4 regions of the Mesorhizobium sp. M0217 genome follow, and region 3 is predicted to be linked to each of the others. Evidence: predicted binding sites of a transcription regulator. Region 3 holds the regulator's gene; each other region holds the start of a gene.

Region 1 (4,211 bases), on a different contig from region 3:
TTCCCGACGCCGCCCTATCCCTCAACCCACAATCTCGGCACCAACCGGATGAGCGAAAAGGCGGAAGACGGCGTCGTCAACAAGCACGGCCAGGCGCACGACATCAAGAACCTGTTCGTGTCGGACGGCAGCCAGTTCACGACCGGTGCGGCTGAAAATCCGACGCTGACGATCGTGTCGCTGGCTATCCGCCAGGCCGAATACATCGCTTCGCAAATGTCGGCCAAGACGATCTGAGCCGTCCTCCCGGATCGCTACGCGGAACGCGCATGGCGCGTTCCGCCTTTTTCACTAGGACTCACTATGCGCCGACCGGCTGTCCGTCCCTGCGGCGGATGGCGACGACGGAAGGTCGCGGCAACTGGCCGTCTTTGAAATCGGGCCATAGCGTCTGCGCCTTGTCGAGCGTCTCGGCATCTTCCGCAGGGTGCTGCACCGACAGGAACAAAGTCGTGCCGTCCGGCGTGAAGCACGGGCCGGTCGCTTCGGCGCCGTGCGGGCAGGTGAACAGCAGCTTCGGCAGGCCGCGCGCCGCACCTTCGGTGTCGACGCCATAGACGCCGTCCGGCAGGTCGAAATCATTGGCGCCGTCCGTCGCCACCCACAGCCGCCCCGCCGGGTCGAAGGTGATGTTGTCGGGGCAGACGAACCAGCCATTGTCCGACGTGTCCGGATGAAAAGTGGCGCCAACCTTGGCATCTTTCGGGTTGCCGCAGAGCACGAACAGGTCCCAGGCATACTTTTCCGCCGTGTGGTCGGCATCCGCGCCGCGGCCGCCGGGCGGGATCAGTTCGACAATATGGCCCCAGAGATTTTCCGGCCGCGTGTTGGCCGGATTGACCTTTGACTGGTCGCGCTTCTTGTTCTTGGTCATCACCGCATAGACGCGGCCGGTCACCGGATTGGTCTCGATGTCCTCGGGCCGGTCCATCGGCGTGGCGCCGAGCGCATCTGCCGCAAACCGCGTCTTCAACAGCACCTCGGCCTGGTCGGCAAAACCGTTCTCGACGGTAAGCTTGCCCTGGCCGTGCACCAACGGCAGCCACGTCATCGAGCCATCGGCATCGAAGCGGGCGACCGACAGCACGCCATCGTCGAGCAGATCGGCGCCGGAGGCCGGGTTGGCCTTGTCATAGGCCTTGGCCGAGACGAAGCGGTACATATATTCGAAATAGTCGTCGTCACCCATATAGACGACAACGCGGCCGTCCTTGTTGAGGACCACGGTCGAGGCCTCATGCGACATGCGGCCAAGTGCCGTGCGCTTCACCGGCCTGGACTGAGGATCGTAAGGGTCGATCTCGACCACCCAGTCGAAGCGGTTGGCCTCGTTCGGTTCCTTGTCGAGGTTGAAGCGGTCATGGAAGCGGCCGCGGCCATAGATGTCGGAGCCGTCGAAGCCGTAACGGTCGAGCAGGTCGGCAGTCGGCGCCTTTTTCGGGTCGCCGCCGAAAATGTCGGACACGCCTTCCTCGCAGGTCAGCACCGTACCCCAGGGGGTGAAACCGCCGCTGCAATTATAGCTGGTGCCGAGCACTTTCGTGCCAGTCGGGTCGGCCGAAGTTTTCATCAGCGCATGGCCGGCAACCGGTCCGGAAACGGTCATTTCGGTGTTGGCGGTGATGCGGCGGTTGAGCGGGCTGTCCGCCACGGTTTCCCACTTGCCGTCCTTCACCTGCACCTCGAGGATCGAATGGCCCATCGCGGCCATGCCGAGATTGACCTGTTCCCTGGTCATCGTCTTGCCGGCATCGCCCTCGGTCATCCCCGGAAACATCACATTGGGCGAGATGTATTCGTTGTTGACGCAGAGCAGGCCATGATCGGAATTCACCGTGCCCTTGGGCAGCGGCATGAAGGCGATGTAGTCGCAATTGTAGCCGAAGCGCTTTTCCTGTTCCTCCGCCGCGACCTTGTTGCCGTCGAATTCGGCGAGGCCGGCTGCAAGCGGGTCGCCCCAGCGCGCGACGATGGTCGTCTCATAGCCTTCGGCGGCGGCATGGGTCTTGTCGTAGACCCGCTTCAGCTCGGGAAAGCCGAGCGTCGACTGCGCTGCGGCGGCATGCGTTTCGCCGGCAAACAAGGAGCCGACAAAGCTGCCGCCGGCAATCAGCGCGCCGGAGGCGAGGCTGCCTTTCAAAAGAGACCGGCGCGAGACGCGCTCGGCAATGATTTCGCGGATGACGGGGGAGGATGAAGACGGTGTATTGGCCATGGTGTCTGCCTCTCAGGGTGGATGTTACGGCGCACCGTTGCCCTAGTCTGCTTAGGCAACATTCACATGACATAAGAGGAAGGTTTTGCCGCAACTGGGCGCGGCACTACGCATCGCTCAGCCCTTGGTGCAGGTCGAGGCGGTGAAGGCGCCGTCGGGCTGCTTCAGAATGATGTCGAATGACGGGGCGGTCTCGCCGTCCAGTGTTGCCTGTGTCATGGAGACGGAGTTGCCACCGGTGGTATAGCCGCCCAGCGGCCCGAGCCAGGTGATCTCGCCATTGGCGTTCATCTGATAGTTGTAGCCTTGCAGCGCCGTTCCGAACGTCACCGGGCCGGTATAGACATTGCCCTTGATAGTGATGTCGCCGAGGTTGAGGAAGGCGCCGAGCAAATAGACCTCGCAATGATAGGTGCCGTCAGGAAGTTTGCCCTCGCTGAAATCGGCGCGCGCGGCGCCGCTCGTTGCCATCAGCAGCAGGATGCAGGAAATGCGTGAGATGCGAGATGTCATGACGTCTCTCTTTTGAAGGGCGAGCTTGCCCTATTTTTGCGCGGTGCCGCAACATTGTTCGCCCGGAACCCACGGCCGGAGATCAAAAACTAGGCATTTGTCTCAATTGGGCGAAAATTAGGCAAAAGTGGTGTGCGCTGCGCAAATTTGCCTCAATCAATTTTTACCGGCTGCCTTTTTGTTTCTCCAGCTCATATACCAACCGGCTGATAACGCTCGGCTATTCCATCTTTGTGAGCGGCGCCTTCGCGTTTGGCACGGCAGTTGCTTTGCATTGTCGCGGTGCAATCAAACAGCTTGGGAGTCTTCGGTATGAGGGGTAATTTCTCCACAATAACAAAAATGTTTTCGGCGGGCGTGATCGCCGCCGGCCTGTCGATGTCGTCTCCGGCCAAGGCCGCCGAAGACACGATCAAGGTCGGCATTCTGCATTCGCTATCGGGGACCATGGCGATTTCGGAGACGACGCTGAAAGACGCCATGCTGATGCTCATCGAAGAGCAGAATGCCAAGGGCGGTCTGCTCGGCAAGAAGCTCGAGGCGGTCGTTGTCGATCCGGCCTCCAACTGGCCGCTCTTTGCCGAAAAGGCGCGCGAGCTGATCTCGAAGGACAAGGTCGCCGCCGTGTTCGGCTGCTGGACCTCGGTGTCGCGCAAATCGGTGTTGCCGGTGTTCTCGGAACTCGACAACATCCTGTTCTACCCCGTCCAGTATGAGGGCGAGGAAAGCGAGCGCAACGTGTTCTACACCGGCGCCGCCCCGAACCAGCAGGCGATTCCTGCCGTCGATTATCTCATGAGCGAGGACGGTGGCTCGGTGAAGCGCTGGGTGCTGGAAGGCACCGACTACGTCTATCCCCGAACCACCAACAAAATCCTCGAGGCCTATCTGAAGGCCAAGGGCGTCGCCGCCGAAGACATCATGGTCAACTACACGCCGTTCGGCTTCTCCGACTGGCAGACCGAAGTCTCCGCAATCAAGAAATTCGGCTCGGCCGGCAAGAAGACCGCCGTCGTCTCGACCGTCAATGGCGACGCCAACGTTCCGTTCTACAAGGAACTCGGCAACCAGGGCATCAAGGCCGAGGACATCCCGGTCATGGCCTTTTCGGTCGGTGAGGAAGAACTGGCCGGTCTCGATACCGCGCCGCTGGTCGGCCATCTCGCTGCCTGGAACTATTTCGAGAGCGTCGACACACCCGAAAACAAGAAGTTCATCGCCGACTGGCACAAGTTCATCAAGAATGACAAGCGCACCACCAACGACCCGATGGAAGCTCACTATATCGGCTTCAACATGTGGGTGAAGGCGGTCGAAAAGGCTGGCACCACCGATCCCGACAAGGTCATCGACGCCATGGTCGGCGTGTCCGTGCCGAACCTCACCGGCGGCTATTCGACCATGATGCCGAACCATCACATCACCAAGCCGGTGCTGATCGGCGAGATCCAGGCCGACGGCCAGTTCGAGACCGTGTCGCAGA
Region 2 (4,211 bases), on a different contig from region 3:
CGTCGCCGCGTGGGGTCGCATATCCTGTTGGATATGATGAATAGGCTGGGGGGATCATGTCCGACAATCCGCTTTTTTCCGAGCGCCTGAACCGGCGCGCGTTTCTTGGAATATCCGCTTTGGGTGCCGCTTCCATGGCGCTTTCAGCCTGCACCACGACCGACGTCGTGGTGCCGCCAACGCCCGCTCCGGCGCCCGAACCGGCTCTGGGCGATGCCGCCACCATGTATTCGGCGCGCGTCGATGAGGGCTTTTCATTGCCGGCAATCCCCGTGGCCAAGCTCGATCCGAAGTTCGTGCGCCAGATCGTGGACGATCCGACCGGCGAAAAACCCGGCACGATCGTCGTCGATACATCCGAGCATTTTCTCTATCTGGTGCGCGACGGCAGCAAGGCAATGCGCTATGGCGTCAGCCTCGGCAAGGCCGGGTTTGGCTGGACCGGCAGCGCCGTGATCCAGGCGCGCAAGAAATGGCCGGTGTGGACGCCGCCGCCCGAAATGATCCAGCGCCGGCCGGAACTGGCGAAATATAAGGACGGCATGCCGCCGGGACCGCAGAGCCCGCTCGGCGCGCGTGCGCTCTATCTGTTCCGCGACGGCAAGGACACGATGTACCGGCTGCACGGCACGCCGGAATGGGATTCCATCGGCAAGAACGCGTCGTCGGGCTGCGTGCGCTTCATGAACCAGGACATTATCGACCTCTACAGCCGGGTCAACGGCGTAGCCCAGGTCTATGTGCGCCCGAACCTGTCGGCCGCAGGCAAGATCATGGCCGTGTCGAGCCGGACCGCCGAGCCGATCGATGCCGGCGTGCCAAGGGATGCGGAGATTTTGAAATAGGTGCCTTCACGGCATCGCTGATCGCCGACAAACGTTTAGAGGCGGACGCGCCGGGCGCGTCCGCCTTTCCGTAAACGGCTACTTCTTGGCGAGGCCCGGAAGCGTGACCTGATAGACCAGGAACATGGTGTCGACATCGGCGCCGTCGTCGGCCTTGTAGGGCGCGCCGACCTGAAAACCGTCCTGGGTGAGAAAGTCGTTATCGTTGCCGACGAACAGGAAATAGTCGTCGGGCAGCGCCGGATCGAGCAGGCTGACCACAGACATTGCTTCCCACTTCTCCGAGAGATTGTTCTTGTCGTTCGGCTTGCCGTCATGCAGGCCGAAACGGCCGAGTTCCTTGTTGTCGTTGATGTCAATGAACGGCGTCAGCTTGGCCGGGGTCACCGAGGGGTCGAGCACGCCCTTGGGCGCCAGCGGCTTGTCGGCGGCATCGAAGGCGCCGCCGGCAATGTCGGTGGCGCCAGAGACGTCGACGACGAAAATCTGGCGCAGCAGCGAAGTATCGCCCTTCACCCCCTGGCCGTTTCCGCTGTCGCGCGCCAGCATCAGGAAGGTCTTGTCCGACAGCGCCACGATTTCGCTCTGCGCGGCGACCTTGGTCTTGTCCTTGGCGTCCTTGAACACCGGCAGCGGCACGGCATATTCATGCACCAGCTTGAGATGGGCCGGGTCGGAGGCGTCGTAGACCAGCGCGCGGGTGTTCTGGCGCGTCGCGGGCGAATCGCCGCCATCCTGGCGGGGCGCCGACTGCAGCACAGTGATCAGCGACTTGCCGTCCGGCGTCAGCGCCATGCCTTCGAGGCCTTGATTGTTCTGGCGGCCGGTTTCGGGATCCTTCGGATCGGGTTCGGCTGCACCGGGGCCCGGATTGTCGAAGGCGAAGTTCGGCGCGCCCTTGCGCATCGGCACCAAAGCGGCGGGCGGCTGCGTTGCCGACAACAGATGGCCGTCGGCCGAGAAGCGGTAGATGTTGGGGCCGTATTCGTCAGAGATGAACATGGTGCCGTCGGGCAGCCGCGCGATCGCCTCATTGTCGAGCGCCAGCTTGCCATTGGCCTCGGGCAGGATCGGCAGGTCGCCATTGGCCGCGCGCACGCCGTTGAGCGGATCGAGGCCGGTGGCGTCAGCGCCCTTGTCGTCGGTGAGGAGCAGGGAATCGGCAAGCGTCGCCTTGACGCCTGTCTGTTCCTGGCCGGAGGTGGGCGTGGCGCCCAGTGCGGTCGGCGTGAATTCGATATGAATAGTGTTGAGGCGCGGCCGGTAATCGGTGGTGCCGACGACATTGTAGCCACGGTCCGGCAGCAACCAGAGCGAGCCCTTGTAGCCGTCCGCGCCACGGGTCCAGCTTGCGGCGTCGATGGACATGCCGGAGCCGGAGCCGAAGGTCTCGCCGAACTTGTCCTTCTGATCGGCCGGGATGCGGCCGACGCCGACCAGGCCCTTGTTGACGAAGCCGCCAACGGTGGCGGTGCTGTCGGCAAGGGCAGGGGTCAGGGCGGTAAACAGCGCCAGCGCGGCGCCGAGCGACACGGTTCGGTGCGAGATTTTCATGGAGATCCTTTTTGTGACAAGCCTTGAGCGGCGCAAAGGGGCCACCGCATCGCATCGACGATGTCGCCCTCTCGCAAAGCGGTCTAGGACGCGAACATGATACTTGCGTGACAGAGAGGGCCTCTTCCTTCTCCCTTGTAGGAGAGGGAAGAGCGCAATGATCAATCGCTGTCGCGGGCGATCAGTTCCAGCGGCCAGACTTCGCGGATGATGCGCGGACCTTCCGGGCCGGCAAAGGCGGGAAGCGAGGCCAGCAGCATTTCGGCCAGCCGCCGGCCCATCGGCTCCAGCGACGGACGGAAGGCGGTCAGCGCCGGCGAGAAATAACGGCAGAGCGGCGTGTCGACGATGACGATCACCGCGATGTCGTGGCCGGGCCTGATGCCCATCTCGGCCAGTGCCTTGCAGCCGCCGAGCGCCATTGCGTCATTGTTGAAGATGATGGCTGTGGGCCGGTCCTTGGAGAGCATCACGCGCGGCGTCACCTGGTAGCCTCCGGCCTCGTTGATGAAGCCGTCGGCGATCAGGCCGGGGTCGACTTCGATGCCATGCCGCCCCAGCGCCTTGCGGTAGCCGTCGAGGAACAGGTAGCCGAAGTTGAGATCCAGCGAAGGGCGGATGGCGGCAATGCGGCGGTGGCCGCGCGCGACCAGCCGGTCGACGGCTTCATCACCCGCCCTCTCGAAATCGATATCGAGCGAAGGATAGGTGTCGTCGCCGGATTGACTTCGGCCAAGCGTGGCGAAGGGAAAGCCAGCCTTGCTGAGATAGTCGATCCGATCGTCTTCCCGCCGTGTATTGGCCAACACGACCGCGTCGGCTCGGCGCGTCTCAACCACGCGGCGCAGCCTCTCCTGCTGATATTGGCCGGGCTCGCCCATGACGACCATCAGATCCAGGTCATCCTCGGCCAGTCGGCCCTGCAGACCGATCAGGAACGGGATGAAGAAGGGTTCGCCATATTGCTGGTCGCCCGGATGCGGCTGCAGCATGAAGGCGATCGAATGGGTGGTGCCTTGCCGCAGACTGCGGCCGGACTGGTTGGGCGAATAGTTCAATTGCTTGGCGGCGGCGAGCACGCGCTGGCGGGTGTCGGCATTGACGTCGGCGCGGCCGTTCAGCGCCCGCGACACGGTGCCGATCGAAATGTTCAGGTGACGCGCAAGGTCATGGATGCTGGACGCCAAGGACAGTTCTCCCCCTGTCTTGGCTAGCACCGGCTGCCGCCCAGGCCAAGGCTTCGGGATGATTTTCGCTGGCAGCCGATTGACATTCTACGCCATCGGGTGTGTTCTCGTAAACGTTTACGGAGAAACGTTTACGGTGGTGCCGGAAATGCCGTGACATTCGGTCTGGAGGGACCGGACGGGAGGAATGCCGGATGATGAATGCCGTCCTCGTCGGCTGTGGTGCGATGAGCAAGGCCTGGCTCGATGCCGCGAGGCAGATCGACGGGCTGGCCATTGTCGGCTTGGTCGATCTCGACGCAGAACGGGCGAAGGCGAGGGCGCGCGAATACGGGCTCGACGGCGCGGTAATCGGCACCAGCCTCGACGCGGTGCTCGACCAGACCAGGCCCGACGCGGTGTTCGATGTCGTGGTTCCAGCCGCCCGGCGTGATGTCGCCTTTGCCGCCTTTGCCCATAATTGCCATCTGCTGACGGAAAAGCCGCTGGCCGATACTCCGGAAAACGCGCGCGCCATCGTCGATGCGGCACGTAACGCGGGGCGTATCCATGCGGTCGTGCAGAACCGCCGCTACGTCGCCAATGTCCGGCGCATCAGGCGCTTTCTCGACTCCGGCGCCATCGG
Region 3 (4,211 bases):
CAGCCGGCCCGAAACGTCGGGCATGGGCGTGGCGATCATCGGCTCGTTCTACATGATGGTGATCGTGCTGTTGCTGGCGCTGCCGATCGGCGTCGCCGCCTCCATCTATCTGGAGGAGTTCGCCAAGAAGAACCGCTTTACGGACCTGATCGAAGTCAACATCAACAATCTCGCGGCGGTGCCGTCGATCGTCTTCGGTCTGCTTGGCCTTGCCGTGTTCATCAACTTCCTCGGCATGTCGCGCTCGGCTTCCTTCGTCGGCGGCCTGGTGCTGACCTTGATGACATTGCCGACCATAATCATCGCCACGCGCGCCGCCCTCGCCGCGGTGCCGCCGTCGATCCGCTCGGCGGCCCTAGGTCTCGGCGCCTCCAAGATGCAGATGGTGTTCCATCACATCCTGCCGCTTGCCGCCCCAGGCATCCTTACCGGCACCATCATCGGCCTGGCGCGTGCGCTCGGCGAGACAGCACCGCTGCTCTTGATCGGCATGGTCGCTTTCGTCGCCGATTATCCGACGACGCCTTTCGATCCGGCGACCGCGCTGCCGGTTCAGATCTATATGTGGGCAAACGAGGCTGAGCGCGCTTTTGTCGAGCGCATGTCCGGCGCCATCATCATCCTGCTCGTCTTCCTCATGGCCATGAACATCACCGCGATCGTGCTCCGGCGCCGGTTCGAGCGGCGCTGGTAGAAAAAAGGCAATTTGGTATGAACATCATGACCGAACAGTCCCTTGAGAATGCAGTGGGCGACAAAATGAACGCCAAGTCGAACGAAGTCATCAAGATGCGCGGCGACAAGGTCGGCGTGTTCTATGGCGAGAAGCAGGCGTTGTTCGACGTCAATCTCGACGTCCGCCAGAACCAGGTGACGGCGCTGATCGGCCCGTCCGGCTGCGGCAAGTCGACCTTCCTGCGCTGCCTCAACCGCATGAACGACACCATCGATTCGGCGCGGGTGACCGGCAAGATCACGCTCGATGAAGACGACATCTACGACAAGAACATCGATGTCGTCGAACTGCGCGCCCGCGTCGGCATGGTGTTCCAGAAACCCAACCCGTTCCCGAAGTCGATCTACGAGAACGTCGCCTACGGCCCGCGCATCCATGGGCTGGCCAAGCGCAAGTCCGACATGGACCAGATCGTCGAGCAGAGCCTGAAGAAGGCGGCGATCTGGAACGAGGTCAAGGACCGCCTGCAGGAGCCCGGCACCGGCCTGTCCGGCGGCCAGCAGCAGCGCCTGTGCATCGCGCGCGCCATCGCCGTGTCGCCGGAGGTGATCCTGATGGACGAGCCCTGCTCGGCGCTCGATCCGATCGCCACCGCCCGTGTCGAGGAGCTGATCGACGAACTGCGCCAGAACTACACGATCGTCATCGTCACCCACTCGATGCAGCAGGCGGCGCGCGTGTCGCAGCGCACGGCGATGTTCCATCTCGGCTATCTCGTCGAGGAGGGCGCCACCGACAAGATGTTCACCAACCCCGACGACAAGCGCACCCAGGACTACATTACCGGCCGCTTCGGCTGAGCCGTCCGGCGGGTGAATTTTCAGGCACGAGGACCAAGATCATGGGTGAACATACCGTCGCCTCCTTCGATGAAGAGCTCGGGCAGATCAGCAAGCTGATCCGCGACATGGGCGATCTGGCAGGCTCGATGGTCAGCGGCTCGACCAGGGCGCTGCTCAATTCGGACAATGCGCTGGCACAGCGTGTCGTTTCCGACGACGCCATCATGGATGCGCGCCAGCGCGAACTGGACGACCGCGCCATCACGCTGATCGCCAAGCGCCAGCCGATGGCCAACGATCTGCGCGCCGTGGTCGGCTCGATCCGCATGGCCGGCGACCTCGAGCGCATCGGCGATCTCGCCAAGAACATCGCCAAACGCGTCGGCACCGTGGGCTTGAGCGTCACGCCGCGCGACCTCTCGCACTCCATCGATGCCATGGCGCAGCTGGTGCTGATCCAGGTGCAAGGCGTCGTCGAGGAATATGCCGCCACCGATGCGGCAGCTCTTGCAAAACTCAGGAATGACGACGAGCGCATCGACGTCAAATACACGTCCGTGTTTCGTGAGCTCTTGACCTACATGATGGAAGACCCTCGCAACATCACCGCCTGCACGCATCTCTTGTTCTGCGCCAAGAATCTTGAGCGCATCGGCGATCATGTCACCAACATCGCCGAAAATGCGTATTATGTGCTGACCGGCCAGCAATTGCCCGCCAATCGTCCGAAGCAGGACGAGACGGCGATGGCCACGCCGGCCTGATGAGGGTGAACTGCCTATGATCGCGCCACGCATCATGGTCGTGGAGGACGAGGAGCCGCTAGGCGTGCTCCTCCGCTACAACCTCGAATCCGAAGGCTATCACGTCGAGGTGGTGACACGCGGCGACGAGGCCGAGATCCGCCTGCAGGAAAACGTGCCCGATCTCCTGGTGCTCGACTGGATGGTGCCCGCTGTTTCCGGCATCGAGCTCTGCCGGCGGCTTAGAGTGCGGCCCGAAACCGAGCGGCTGCCGATCATCATGCTGACCGCGCGCGGTGAGGAAAGCGATCGCGTGCGCGGCCTGTCCACCGGTGCCGACGACTATCTGGTCAAGCCATTCTCGACGCCGGAGTTCATGGCGCGCGTGAAGGCGCTGCTGCGCCGGGCCAAGCCGGAAGTGCTGTCCAGCGTGCTCAAGGTCGGCGACATCGTGCTCGACCGCGAGTCGCACCGTGTCTACCGCAAGAAGAGCGAGATCAGGCTCGGACCGACCGAGTTCCGGCTGCTCGAATTCATGATGCGCCATCCCGGCCGCGTGTTCTCGCGCAGCCAGCTGCTCGACAATGTCTGGGGCGAGACGATCTACATCGACGAGCGAACCGTCGACGTCCATGTCGGGCGCTTACGCAAAGCGGTCAACAACGGCCGCATGCCGGATGTCATCCGTACCATTCGCGGCGCCGGCTACGCGATCAGGGAAGACTAGGATGCTGCGCGTCGCGCCGTTGCCGGCCATTCAGGCGACATGCTTGCCGGATTTGGCCTGAATGCCCGGCGCGAAAATCTCCTGATCGACGAAGCCGAGCGCGCGCATGGCACAGCCTTCGCGGATCAGCGGCAGCTCGTTGGGCTCGGTGTCGAAGGAGATCGATTTCGAGTGCTGGCCGCCGGCGGTCTGGGCGATCGCTTCGCGCAATGCCGGCTCGATCAGGTCGAAGGCGGCGGCGCTGACGCCAACCATGGCGACAGGCGCCGGGTCGATCAGCGCAAACAGGCTGCCGAGGCCGAAGCCGAGCGCCTCACCGGCCTTGCGATAGGCTTCGCGCTCCGGGCCATCGGTTTCGCGGGCGCGCGCGGCGAGTGCGCGCATATCAGCGTCGCCGATATCGACCGGCTCGGCATCTTCGCTCATCATTTTGGCGCTGCGCCAGATGGCGTAGTTTCCGGCATAGGCCTCGACGCAGCCGCGCCGCCCGCAGCGGCAGAGCGCGCCGCCCGGACGGTGGATCATGTGGCCGAACTCGCCGCCCGAGGAATGGGTGCCGGTGAACAGATCGCCTTTCAGCACCAGCCCCATGCCGATGCCGTGCGACAAGAGGATCGCGATGAAATTGTCGCGGTAGCGCTCGGGCTGGCGCCATTGCAGGGCCACCGCCATCATATTGCAGTCGTTCTCCATGGTGGCAGGAATGCCGAATTCCGCTTCCAACATGTCGGCGAAGGCAATGTCGGTCAGTGGCGTGATTGGCGACCACAGCATGGCCCGCGCCTGCGAATCGGTGATGCCCTGGATACCCATGGCAATGCGGGCGATGCTCTGGACATCGAGGTCCGGGTCCGCGAGACGCCGCCCGACGATTGCTACGCATTCGCCGATCAGCTCGTCGCGCGGCATGGTCAGCGTGTCGAGCCGGCGCTGTTCTTCCGCGACCACCTGGCCGGCATAGTCGATGACGGTGACGGAGAGGAAGTTCAGCGACAGCACCACGGTCATGACCGCCGCCGCTTCCGGGTTGAGGCCAAGGCCGACCTGCGGCCGGCCGCGTTTCAGCGAGCCGGTCTCGCCAGGCTTGCCTTCAATCAGGATGCCTTCTTGAATTAGATCAGACGAGATTGCCGATATCGTCGAATGGCTGAGGCCGGTGGTCGCCGCAATCTCGGTCCGCGACGGCTGGCCGGCCCGGCGCACGGCCGAAATCACCATCGCAC
Region 4 (4,211 bases), on a different contig from region 3:
CCGGCCATCTCCCCCGCAAGAGGGAGATCAGCCGTTTTGCCCGCGCTCCTGTCTGCAACGCCGGCGATTTTGGCGAAGGCGACGGCGACATCCAATCTCCCCCCTTGAGTGGGAGATGTCCGGCAGGACAGAGGGGAGTGGGAAGGATCGCTACGTCGACGATCTAGACTGCCGAGTGTCCGCTCGCCATCCATAGAGCCAGTCGAGGTCGGCGGCGAGCTTGTCGGGCGAGCGCATGGCCAGGAACAGATTGCGGGCGATCGCCACCGGGCCGGCAGCATGCCAGGCGAGGCGGTTTACGGCCCCACGACGCGCGGCCTTGGCGACACGCGGCCGCCGAAGATTTTCCCAGATTTGAAAACTTCTGGGCAGATCGCCAGGGAAATCGGCGATAGCGTCGGCAAGCGTGATGGCATCTTCGATCGCCATTGCCGCGCCCTGTGCGGCAAACGGCGTCATCGCATGCGCAGCGTCGCCGATCAGCGCGATGCCCCGCGGGCTCGTCCACCGCTGTTGTTCGACGGTGTGGATCGGAAAGGCCGTCCATGGGCCAGCCAGTGCCACAAGCTTCGTCAGGCCCGGCGCGGTGCCGCGCAGGGCAGCCGTGAGGATCGCGGGATCGGCATGGCCCGACCAACCTTCGGCCATGCGCTCACCCTTGGTGAATGCGGCGAGATTGAAGGCCCGGCCTTTGCTGACGGGATAGGCGACCATGTGGAAGCCTGGATGCAGGAACGTGGTGACGCAGTCGGCGGCGCCGATCGCGGCAAAGGCCTCTCCGGCCGCACCGTCGGCCGCGATTGTAGCCCGCCAGGCGAGTTCGCCCGAAAAACGGCTTTTGACGAAGTCCTCGCCTGCGAGTTGCGCCCTGACCGCCGACCAGACGCCGTCGGCGCCGACCAGCAGTTTGCCGCGTGCCTCGATCTCGCGGCCGTCCACTTCGGCGGTCACGGCGACATATTGCGCGTCTTTGACGATGCCGGTCACGCGGGCGCCGGTGATGAGCTCAATCTCTGGCCGTTCCGCCATTTGCGCCAGCAGCGCTGCCTGCAGATCGGCGCGGTGAGCGACGAGATAAGGCGCCTGCCAGCGCGCTTCGGCGGCTTGCCCAAGCGGTACCCGCGCCAGTTCGCGCAGCGTCCCGGCGTCCTTGAGCACGACCGCTTCCGGCCGCAACGCTGCCGGCAGCAGCCGGTCGAGCACGCCGAGTTTTCCAAGAATGCGTGTTGCGTTGGGCGAAAGCTGGATGCCGGCGCCGGCCGCGTCTAGGTGCTGTGCCTGTTCGATCAGCTTTACCGGATAACCCCGTCCGGCGAAGGCAAGGGCAGCGGTCAGCCCGGCGATGCCGGCCCCGGCGATTATGACCTGCCGGGACCTGATGTCTTCCATCGGGCTTGTCGCGGAAGGATCAGGCGGCCTGGTCGATATAAAGGCAACCGGCCGGCAGCGTTTCCGTCGCCCTCAGCTTCGCCGAATAGCGGTAGAGCGTCGAGCAGTAGGGACAGACCTTTTCATTGTCGTCGCCCATGTCGAGGAACACATGCGGGTGGTCGAAGGGCGGGTTGGCGCCGGTGCACATGAATTCCTTGACGCCGATGTCGATTGCCGGATGGCCCGCATCGTTCTGGAAATGGGGAATGGAACCGCCTGCCATCGTCGTCTCCTTGATCTCGTCGAAAAGCATCTGGAACATAACAGGCCTGTTTGCAAGATCGATGAAATGAAACTGTCGCAAAAGCCTGTCAGAGGATACGTTGAGCCGGTTAAGTGCATGTCCCTGAAATCGGAACGGTTTTCGCCGAAGGGTCATGCGCCACAAAAGCGTGTTAGAGGCATGGCACGTCCAGCGGCGCTCCAAGGGACGGTTGGCGGGGGAAGAGCAGGAACCATGAACGAACTGAAGCCGGTGCAGAGCGAATTCATCAATGTCGAGGTGGCGAGCCCCGAGGGCGGCAACCCCGATCGGTTCGTCAACCGTGAGTTCTCCTGGCTGCAGTTCAACCGGCGTGTGCTCGAGGAATCCCAGAACCAGCACCATCCGCTGCTCGAACGCGTCCGTTTCCTGTCGATTTCAGCCGCCAATCTCGACGAATTCTTCATGGTCCGCGTCGCCGGCCTTGCCGGCCAGGTGCGCGAAGGCATTGCGCTCAAGAGCCCCGACGGCCGCACGCCGGAGCAGCAGCTGGAACAATTGCTGCGCGAGGTCGAGCGGCTGCAGGAGGACCAGCAGAACAGCCTTTCGGCGCTGATGTTGCTGCTCAACAAGGAAGGCATTGAGAGCATCACCCGCGATGCACTGACCAAGGATGAGAAAGTCTGGCTGGAAGATCATTTCCAGGACCAGGTCTTCCCGGTCCTGACTCCACTGTCGATCGACCCGGCGCATCCGTTTCCGTTCATTCCCAATCTCGGCTTCTCGATGGCGCTGCAATTGCGCCACCGCAAGAATGGCGAGGAGATGAGCGCGCTTCTGCGCCTGCCGGTGGCGCTGAAGCGCTTCATCCGCCTGCCCGACCGCAAGCAGCACGTTCGCTTCATTCCACTGGAGGAGGCTGTCGGCCTCTATATCGGCAAGCTGTTCCCCGGCTATGAGGTCAAGGGTTCCGGCACCTTCCGCATCATCCGGGACAGCGATATCGAGGTCGAGGAAGAGTCGGAAGATCTCGTGCGCCTGTTCGAGACGGCGCTGAAGCGGCGCCGCCGCGGTTCGGTCATCCGCATCGAATTCGACAAGTCGATGCCCGGTGAATTGCGCGAGTTCGTCGCCGGCGAGCTTGGCGTCTCTTCGAGCCGCATCAGCGTTCTGACCGGCCCGCTGGCGCTCAGCCAGATTTCCGAGATCGTCGCCGTGCCGCGCGACGACCTGAAGTTCACCCCCTACAATCCGCGCTTTCCCGAGCGCATCCGCGAGCATGGCGGCGATTGTTTCGCGGCCATCCGCGAGAAGGACATCGTCGTCCACCACCCCTATGAATCCTTCGACGTGGTGGTCCAGTTCCTGCGCCAGGCAATGGCCGACCCGGAGGTGGTGGCAATCAAGCAGACGCTCTACCGCACCTCCAACGACAGCCCGATCGTGCGCGCCTTGGTCGACGCGGCCGAGGCCGGCAAGTCGGTGACCGCCCTGGTCGAGCTCAAGGCGCGCTTCGACGAGGAAGCCAACATCCGCTGGGCGCGCGACCTCGAACGCGCCGGCGTCCAGGTCGTGTTCGGCTTCCTCGAACTGAAAACCCATGCGAAAATGTCGCTCGTGGTGCGGCGTGAGGACGGCAAGCTGCGCAACTATGTACATCTCGGCACCGGCAACTACCATCCGGTGACCGCGCGCATCTACACCGACCTGTCCTTCTTCACCACCGATCCGACGATCGCGCGCGATGTCGCCCAGCTGTTCAACTTCATCACCGGCTACGCCGAGCCGACCGATGAGATGCGGATCGCCATCTCGCCGTTTACGCTGCGCAGCCGTATCCTCAAGCACATTGCCGACGAGGTCGCCTACGCGCTGGCTGGCCGTCCGGCGCGCATCTGGATGAAGATGAACGCGCTCGTCGATCCCAACATCATCGACGCGCTCTATGACGCCAGCCGTGCCGGCGTCGAGATCGATCTCGTCGTGCGGGGCATCTGCTGCCTGCGGCCGCAGGTGCCCGGCCTGTCGGAAAACATCAGGGTCAAGTCGATCGTCGGCCGCTTCCTCGAACACAGCCGCATCTACTGCTTCGGCAACGGCCATGGCCTGCCGTCGGACGAGGCGATCGTCTACATCGCCTCGGCCGACTTGATGCCACGCAATCTCGACCGCCGCGTCGAGACTATGGTGCCGATCACTAATCCGACGGTGCATGAACAGATCCTTGGCCAGATCATGCTGGGCAACATCATGGACAACCAGCAAAGTTTCGACGTATTGGCTGACGGAACCTCCCGGCGCGTCGTGCTGGAGGAGGGTGAGGAACCGTTCAACGCGCAGGAATATTTCATGACCAATCCGAGCCTGTCGGGACGGGGTGACGCGCTGAAGTCGCATGCGCCCAAGCGCATCGCGCAGTTCAAGCGTCGCAAGAAGAACACCGGCTGATGATTTCAACGTCCCAAGGCCGGCTGCAGGATCGCCGGCCGCTGTCCATCATCGACATCGGCTCGAACTCGATCCGCCTTGTCGTCTATGAAGGGCTGGCGCGCTCGCCTACCTTGCTGTTTAACGAAAA

The links. The regulator PhoB, encoded in region 3, activates phosphate uptake and scavenging genes when phosphate is short. The targets are predictions, from matches to a motif close to TGTCATNNANCTGTCAT.
Region 1: a site for PhoB is predicted at 2,271-2,287, ahead of NKJ18_RS12360 (PhoX family protein). Genes of this name have one in related genera too.
Region 2: a site for PhoB is predicted at 2,496-2,512, ahead of NKJ18_RS09055 (esterase-like activity of phytase family protein). Genes of this name have one in related genera too.
Region 4: a site for PhoB is predicted at 1,717-1,733, ahead of NKJ18_RS29215 (RNA degradosome polyphosphate kinase). Genes of this name have one in related genera too.

What each region holds. Positions count from the first base shown of each region.
Region 1 is NZ_JAMYSN010000005.1:283,114-287,324, reverse strand. Features, by position in the region: gene NKJ18_RS12365 (GMC family oxidoreductase) at 1-237, shown strand, start outside; gene NKJ18_RS12360 (PhoX family protein) at 302-2,215, opposite strand; gene NKJ18_RS12355 (hypothetical protein) at 2,333-2,728, opposite strand; gene urtA (urea ABC transporter substrate-binding protein) at 3,041-4,211, shown strand, end outside.
Region 2 is NZ_JAMYSN010000003.1:435,661-439,871, forward strand. Features, by position in the region: gene NKJ18_RS09050 (L,D-transpeptidase) at 57-845, shown strand; gene NKJ18_RS09055 (esterase-like activity of phytase family protein) at 924-2,399, opposite strand; gene NKJ18_RS09060 (LacI family DNA-binding transcriptional regulator) at 2,561-3,586, opposite strand; gene NKJ18_RS09065 (Gfo/Idh/MocA family protein) at 3,781-4,211, shown strand, end outside.
Region 3 is NZ_JAMYSN010000013.1:54,602-58,812, reverse strand. Features, by position in the region: gene pstA (phosphate ABC transporter permease PstA) at 1-694, shown strand, start outside; gene pstB (phosphate ABC transporter ATP-binding protein PstB) at 712-1,536, shown strand; gene phoU (phosphate signaling complex protein PhoU) at 1,578-2,282, shown strand; gene phoB (phosphate regulon transcriptional regulator PhoB) at 2,299-2,988, shown strand; gene NKJ18_RS20425 (ROK family protein) at 3,019-4,211, opposite strand, start outside.
Region 4 is NZ_JAMYSN010000031.1:53,983-58,193, forward strand. Features, by position in the region: gene NKJ18_RS29205 (FAD-dependent monooxygenase) at 151-1,389, opposite strand; gene NKJ18_RS29210 (zinc-finger domain-containing protein) at 1,409-1,654, opposite strand; gene NKJ18_RS29215 (RNA degradosome polyphosphate kinase) at 1,889-4,081, shown strand; gene ppx (exopolyphosphatase) at 4,081-4,211, shown strand, end outside.